DNA from 3 places in the Herminiimonas arsenitoxidans genome. Region 3 is predicted to be linked to each of the others. Evidence: predicted binding sites of a transcription regulator. Region 3 holds the regulator's gene; each other region holds the start of a gene.

Region 1 (2,272 bases), 240 kb from region 3:
CACTGCGGGCAGCTATGTATTTGATCCAGAAGGACGAATCCGTTTGTTCATACGGCACGGGCAGGGCATAGAACCTATCGTGCAGGATCTGAAGACTTTGCTGGCAGAGAAAACCTAAAAGACAGACATAAAAAAAGGCGCTCGTAAGAGCGCCTTTTTTGTTCGCTGTTGTCTACTTAGGAGTAGGCGGCCAGCGAGCCTTTCATTTTTTTCAGAGCGACTGCCTCGATCTGGCGTATGCGTTCAGCCGATACGCCGAACTCATCTGCCAACTCGTGCAGCGTTGCGCCCGAACCATCATCGTTTGCCAACCAACGTGCTTCGACAATACGACGTGAGCGTGGGTCCAGTTTGCCTAATGCGCTAGACAGACCTTCGGTTTGCAGGCGATCGAATTGTTGCGACTCCAATACCTTGGTCGGTTCCTGCATGTCCGAAGACAGATAGGCGATAGGTGCAAACTTGTCGTCTTCATCGTCGGTAGGCGCTTCCAGTGCAATATCGCGACCGGACAGACGTGTTTCCATTTCGATGACTTCTTCACGTTTGACGTTCAAGGTTTTCGCCAATGCGTCTACTTGATCCGGAGTCATGGAATCCAGGCCGGTTTTGTGGCTGCGCAGATTGAAGAACAACTTGCGTTGTGCCTTTGTCGTTGCCACTTTCACCAAGCGCCAGTTTTTCAGGATGTACTCATGCATTTCAGCCTTGATCCAGTGCATGGAGTACGAAACCAGACGTACGCCTTGATCCGGATCGAAGCGTTTCACGGCTTTCATCAAGCCGATATTGCCTTCCTGAATCAGATCAGCGTGCGGCAAGCCGTAACCCAGATAGCCACGAGCGATCGATACGACCAAGCGCAAATGCGACAGCACGAGTTTTTGCGCAGCGCCGAGATCGTTCTCGTCGCGCAGGCGGCGTGCCAAAGACATTTCCTCTTCGTGCGTCAGCATAGGCAGGCGATTGACCGCCGAGATGTAAGCGTCAATATTGCCCAGCGCGCCAGAAAAGCCCAAAGCCAGCATATTGCTGTTTGGGATCAATGCGGTCGATGCAGATGCTGCTTTCATGCGTTCTCCTTGCTAAATTTCATTCAGAAGCTGATTTGCTGTCATAGAGCAAAATCATTTACAGGAGCTATATTAGCACTCTCTTTAAATGAGTGCTAATGAGGGTTTTATACTGCTCTCATAGCTTAAATGCTATTGCATGTCTGATCACAATTGCACTTTTCTTGTGGGAATTAGAGCCTGATTATGGGCGGAAGTTGCGCGAGGAATACGATTTCTGATGAAGATTTACATTTCTTTACAGAAAGAAAAAGGGCCTGAAAAGGCCCTTTTTTGTATGTGCTGAATGTTGGCGTCAGTGGGCGCTCACATGCGCGTATTACGCCAGACGCGCTAAATGGCGCTGCACCGACAATAACGCACCGATCAAGCCAAGGAAGGCACTGGCGGCAAGCAGGATCAGCGTGGCGATGAGATCCAGTGGCGCCAAGCGGAACTCGGATGCGTATAAACGGGCGAAGTCGGCGATAGCCGCGTTCAAGGGATTCAGGGCCACGGCAACCGCGATCAGCGCAACTGCCCCGGCGATCAGGCCTAGCAAGGCGCCGGTGTAATAAAACGGCCGACAAATGAAAGAATCGGTCGCGCCGACCAGACGTGAGACTTCGATTTCTTCGCGCTGCGTCATGACTTGCAAGCGGATGGTGTTGAAGACCACTGCGACGACGACGACGGCCAGCGTGGTAGCGAGGAAGATCAGGATCAGGCGCATGACTTGCAGCAAGGCCGCCAGACGTTCTACCCAGGCGGAATCGATTTGTACATATTCGACGCCGCTCAGCGCTTTCAGTTTTTCAACGATAGCAGTGATTTTCTTGGCGTCGCCGTCATTTTGAAAGCCGGTCATTTTGACGACGTAAGCATCAGGCAAAGGATTCGCACCCAGCGTGGTGATGGCATCGTCCAGGCCAGTTTTGTCTTTGAGCGTGCTGAGCGCTTTTTCGCGCGGGATGAATTCCAGTTTGACTGGATGCTTGGCTTCTTGCGCAATGCGTTTGATTTCAGGGCCGACGGCAGTCGCACGTTCGCGCGAGGCATCCATCGCCATGAAAATGCTGATTTCCGGTTGCACAGCCAATTGTTCGGAGACGGGACGCACGTTTTCCAGCAAAGTTAATCCGGCAAAGGGCAGCGCCAGCGCAATTGAAACCACCAATACGTTCAGCAGGAAGTTGCCCGGCGTTTTGAACAGGTGACGG
Region 2 (2,272 bases), 140 kb from region 3:
CAGAGTTGCCAGTGCTTCGCCTTCGATGTCTTCTGCGATGATCAACAGTGGACGGCCAGCTTTAGCGACTTGTTCCAATACCGGGAGCAGGTCACGGATGTTGGAGATTTTTTTGTCGCACAACAGGATGAATGGATTTTCCAGAATAGCGGTTTGCTTTTCTGGGTTGTTGATGAAGTATGGCGACAAGTAGCCGCGGTCAAACTGCATACCTTCAACGATGTCGAGTTCGTCGTTCAGGGATTTGCCGTCTTCAACAGTGATGACGCCTTCCTTGCCGACTTTTTCCATCGCTTCAGCGATACGCTCGCCGATCGAGTAGTCCGAGTTCGCCGAGATCGCGCCAACTTGAGCGATTTCTTTGGTTGTTGTGCATGGCTTTGCGATCAGCGCGAGTTGTTCAACAGTCGCTGCAACAGCTTTGTCGATACCGCGTTTCAGATCCATAGGGTTCATGCCGGCCGCAACGTATTTCATGCCTTCGCGAACGATCGCTTGTGCCAATACGGTTGCAGTAGTGGTGCCGTCGCCTGCGTTGTCGCTGGTGCGGGAAGCCACTTCTTTCACGAGCTGCGCGCCCATGTTTTGCAATTTGTCTTTGAGTTCGATTTCTTTAGCAACCGAAACACCATCCTTGGTGACGGTTGGTGCGCCGAACGAGCGTTCCAGAACCACGTTACGGCCTTTAGGGCCCAGGGTTACTTTAACTGCGTTGGCCAGAATGTTGACGCCTTCGACCATCTTGGCACGGGCTGCGTCGCCGAAAATTACTTCTTTAGCTGCCATGTTGATTGCTCCTGATTATTCGTTGAGTGACTGAATCACTGAATCCCGACTAGGGATGACACCATTTCGATCGCTGCGGCGTGGCCGTCGCGCTCGAAAAACGGCATCACTTTTGTACGATTGCCATGATGTCTTCTTCGCGCATCACGAGAACTTCGTTGCCATCAACTTTGACGGTTTGGCCAGCATATTTGCCGAACAGAACGCGGTCGCCGACTTTAACGTCGAGTGGGCGAACTTTGCCGTCTTCGAGGATCTTGCCGTTGCCGATAGCCAGAATTTCACCTTGATCAGGCTTTTCAGCAGCTGCTTCAGGAATGATGAGGCCGGACGCAGTTTTTGTTTCCTGGTCGAGGCGCTTGACGATGACGCGATCGTGCAAAGGACGAAGGTTCATACAAACTCCTTAGTTTTCAATAGGTTATGGTGATTTGCGGCATGGGCTGCAAAGCGTGCTTTACAGTGCATACATGCCGCACTAGAAAGTTGGTCAGTCGGGGAAAGTTGTTAGCACTCTCTTCCGGTGAGTGCTAAGTATAGGGACGGTTGTTTAATAATTCAAGCGGGTGATGGGAAATATAAAAGTCTGTTGTCAAAATTGATTTAAGTCTGAATTCACGTCAGTTATCTCAGAACTCACCTCGATAGGGAAGTTTGCGATTTTGTATAAGTGATGTTTTTGTGACTACAAGGTGGGGCATAGCGCACATTTCAGCGTAACTCTCTATCGCTGTGAGACGCTCTTAGGCTCGGATAACTGCTTCGGCGAAAAAGCTGTAGCCGGCATTGCGGGCAGTATTGACGGGTAAGGCTATGCCAATCGACTCTTCGGCTTTGCGGCGCAGGCGGCGCATTTGCGTGTCGAGCCGACGCTGATCGTAATGCAGGAAGTCTTCCCCTAATGCTTGCACGATAGTTTGACGGCTCACGATTTCACCTTGCGCTGCCATCAATGTATGTAAAACGGTGACATCCTGCTGCGAGAGAGGAATCGCAGATTGCCCAGGCGGCAATAGACGGCGACGGCCGACTTCCAGTACCCAGCAGTCGCTGGCTTCAGGTTGTGCCAGACGGCGCTTGAGTGCTGCCAGCGTAGCGGCCAGTTCATCCAGGTCTGCAGTTTTAGCAAGATAGTAGTCGGCACCTTCATCCAGTCCGGCGATCTTGTCCGGCATGGCACCGCGTGCGGTGAGTACGACGATGCCGATGCGATGGCCTTGCTGGCGCAATTGGCGTATCAACGTCATGCCATCGCCATCAGGTAGCGTCAGATCGAGTACGGCCATTTGATGGTTGGCGGGTGTGTAGATTTTTTGAAACTCGGCGAGCGTGCTTACCGCATCGACTGCATAGCCGAGATCCGTTAAGAACTCGGCCAATTCCTGTCGTAATACGTTTTCGTCTTCGAGCAAAATGAGTTTGTACATCGCGTAAGGATAGCCGATTCCTTGAGCGCTATATCTGAGTGTTTCTGAGCGTTTGCAAA
Region 3 (2,272 bases):
TTTCTCTTTCTTGGTTTGCACGCCGGTGGTGGCCGCGGCTTGCGGGGCTACAGGCGTTGCAGTTGGCTTTGCGTCGGCTGTAGTAGCAGGCGCAGTGGATGCGGTTTTTTCTTCTGCAGCTTTAACCTGCTGTGGAGCGGCAGCCGGTTTGGCAGCGGCGGCAACGGGTGCAGGCTCGTCCATCAGCGGGTTTTTCGATGCGCAACCTGTGAGTACGGTTGCCAATAAAAGGCAAAAAGTACCAGCGATGGCTGGGGCACGATTAGAATAGCGGGGCAGCATTTGCATAAGGAATCTCAAGGGATTGAGCAATTGTACGAAAACGCTATATGATAAGGCAGATATCCTCAATATGAACAAGAACATGCCCAACAATCCATCCGAGTTAAAAGCCAGCGGTCTGAAAGCGACGCTGCCACGTCTGAAAATCCTCGATATTTTCCAAAATGCCGAGGTGCGCCACCTGAGCGCGGAAGACGTCTACAAGATGTTGCTGAACGATAATCTAGATGTCGGTCTGGCAACGGTTTATCGCGTTTTGACGCAATTCGAGCAAGCAGGCTTGCTGCAACGCAATCACTTTGAAACCGGCAAAGCCGTTTTTGAATTGAACGAAGGCTCCCACCATGACCATCTGGTGTGCCTGGATTGCGGCAAAGTCGAAGAGTTTTTCGATGCGGAAATTGAAAAACGCCAAGTTCGGATCGCCGAAGAACATGGTTTTGAAATTGCTGATCATGCGCTGGCTTTGTACGGCCACTGCAAGAGCTGCCAAAAAACCAAAAAATAAGCTGCGGCACTGGTTATAAAAAAGCCATGCACCTGTAACGGGGCATGGCTTTTTGCATTCTGCTTGCTGAAATTAGTTGTTGTGGCTGAGTGCGTTCGACAGTAATTTTGCCGTGATATCCACAATCGGAATTACCCGCTCATACGCCATGCGTGTCGGTCCGATCACGCCCAATGTGCCGACTACCTTGCCGTTCACGGTGTAAGGTGAGGTAACGACGCTCATCTGATCCATAGGCACCAGATTTGATTCACCACCGATGAAAATTTGTACGCCGGTCGCCTTGTTGGAGACATCCAGCAACTGCATCAGGCTGGTTTTTTGTTCAAATAGATCAAACAGTTTGCGCAGCGACACCATATTCGATGAAAGATCCGACACGCTGAGCAAATTGCGCTCGCCGGAAATCACGACATCGTCGCTATTGTCATTCATCGCATCGCTGCCCGCTTCGACTGCTGCTTGCATCAAACGCGTCATATCGTCGCGCAAAGCTTTCAATTCACCTTGCAAACGTATCCGTACGTCGTCGAAACTCAATCCGCCGTAATTTTGATTAATGTAATTCGCCGCGTGGATTAATTGCGTTGGTGAATAATCGACATCTGTTAGCAGCAGGCGGTTTTGCACATCGCCGGTAGGGCCGACGATGACGAGCAATATGCGTTTTTCTGACAGGCGCAGAAAGTCAATTTGCTGAAATACCGATTCGCGCCGTGGTGTCATCACTATGCCGGCGAACTCGGAGAGCGACGACAGAATTTGCGCTGCGTTGGAAATGATTTTTTGTGAGGAACCGGTTTGCAGTGAATTTTGCAATTTCGATTCGAGCGCGCTTTCATCGATGGATTGCACCGTCAGCAAGGTATCGACAAAGACGCGGTAGCCGCGTGGCGTTGGTACGCGACCGGCGGAGGTGTGCGGACTGGCAACGAATCCCATTTCTTCCAGATCCGCCATGATGTTGCGTATCGTCGCAGGCGATAAATCGAGACCCGATATCTTGGAAAGCTCGCGCGAGCCGACAGGCTGGCCGTCCGCAATATAGCGTTCGACTAGAGCTTTCAGCAGGGTTTGTGCGCGGTTATCGAGTTGCATAGTGTTGCTATTGTAATGAGTGGCCATGCCGGGCGGCAAGCGTACGGGCTTTCGTGTAAAAAATACGACGGATGATCATCATCCAGTTTTGCGACTTAGCCCGTCTGGTTGCTTGTCATTATGCGCGCTTTAGCCACGCGTCGAGCTCATATAAGTTTGTGCAGCTTGCGTCGGGCACGATATGTTCAGGCAGGGTGCGTCCCAAGCGATTCATCCATACCGCTTGCAAGCCGGCATTTTGTGCGCCTTGAATGTCCAGCGTAGGATCGTCGCCGACGTAAATTGCTTCGTGCGGCGCAACTGAAAGTGCCTCGCATGCTGCATGAAAAATCTCAGCGCCTGGTTTTGCGCTGCCGAATTGATGGGCGGCGATCGAGGTCTGGA

What was found. The regulator HrcA, encoded in region 3, represses chaperone genes, less so after heat shock. The targets are predictions, from matches to a motif close to TTAGCACTCNNNNNNNNNGAGTGCTAA.
Region 1: the regulator HrcA is predicted to act here: its motif matches at 1,146-1,172, upstream of rpoH (RNA polymerase sigma factor RpoH).
Region 2: the regulator HrcA is predicted to act here: its motif matches at 1,294-1,320, upstream of groES (co-chaperone GroES).

Annotation. Positions count from the first base shown of each region.
Region 1 is NZ_LT671418.1:3,024,396-3,026,667, forward strand. Features, by position in the region: gene BQ6873_RS14360 (SCO family protein) at 1-118, shown strand, start outside; gene rpoH (RNA polymerase sigma factor RpoH) at 177-1,073, opposite strand; gene ftsX (permease-like cell division protein FtsX) at 1,393-2,272, opposite strand, start outside.
Region 2 is NZ_LT671418.1:3,403,093-3,405,364, forward strand. Features, by position in the region: gene groL (chaperonin GroEL) at 1-786, opposite strand, end outside; gene groES (co-chaperone GroES) at 893-1,183, opposite strand; gene BQ6873_RS16115 (response regulator transcription factor) at 1,530-2,213, opposite strand.
Region 3 is NZ_LT671418.1:3,266,390-3,268,661, forward strand. Features, by position in the region: gene BQ6873_RS15500 (outer membrane protein assembly factor BamE) at 1-288, opposite strand, end outside; gene fur (ferric iron uptake transcriptional regulator) at 365-790, shown strand; gene hrcA (heat-inducible transcriptional repressor HrcA) at 863-1,888, opposite strand; gene BQ6873_RS15515 (HAD family hydrolase) at 2,007-2,272, opposite strand, start outside.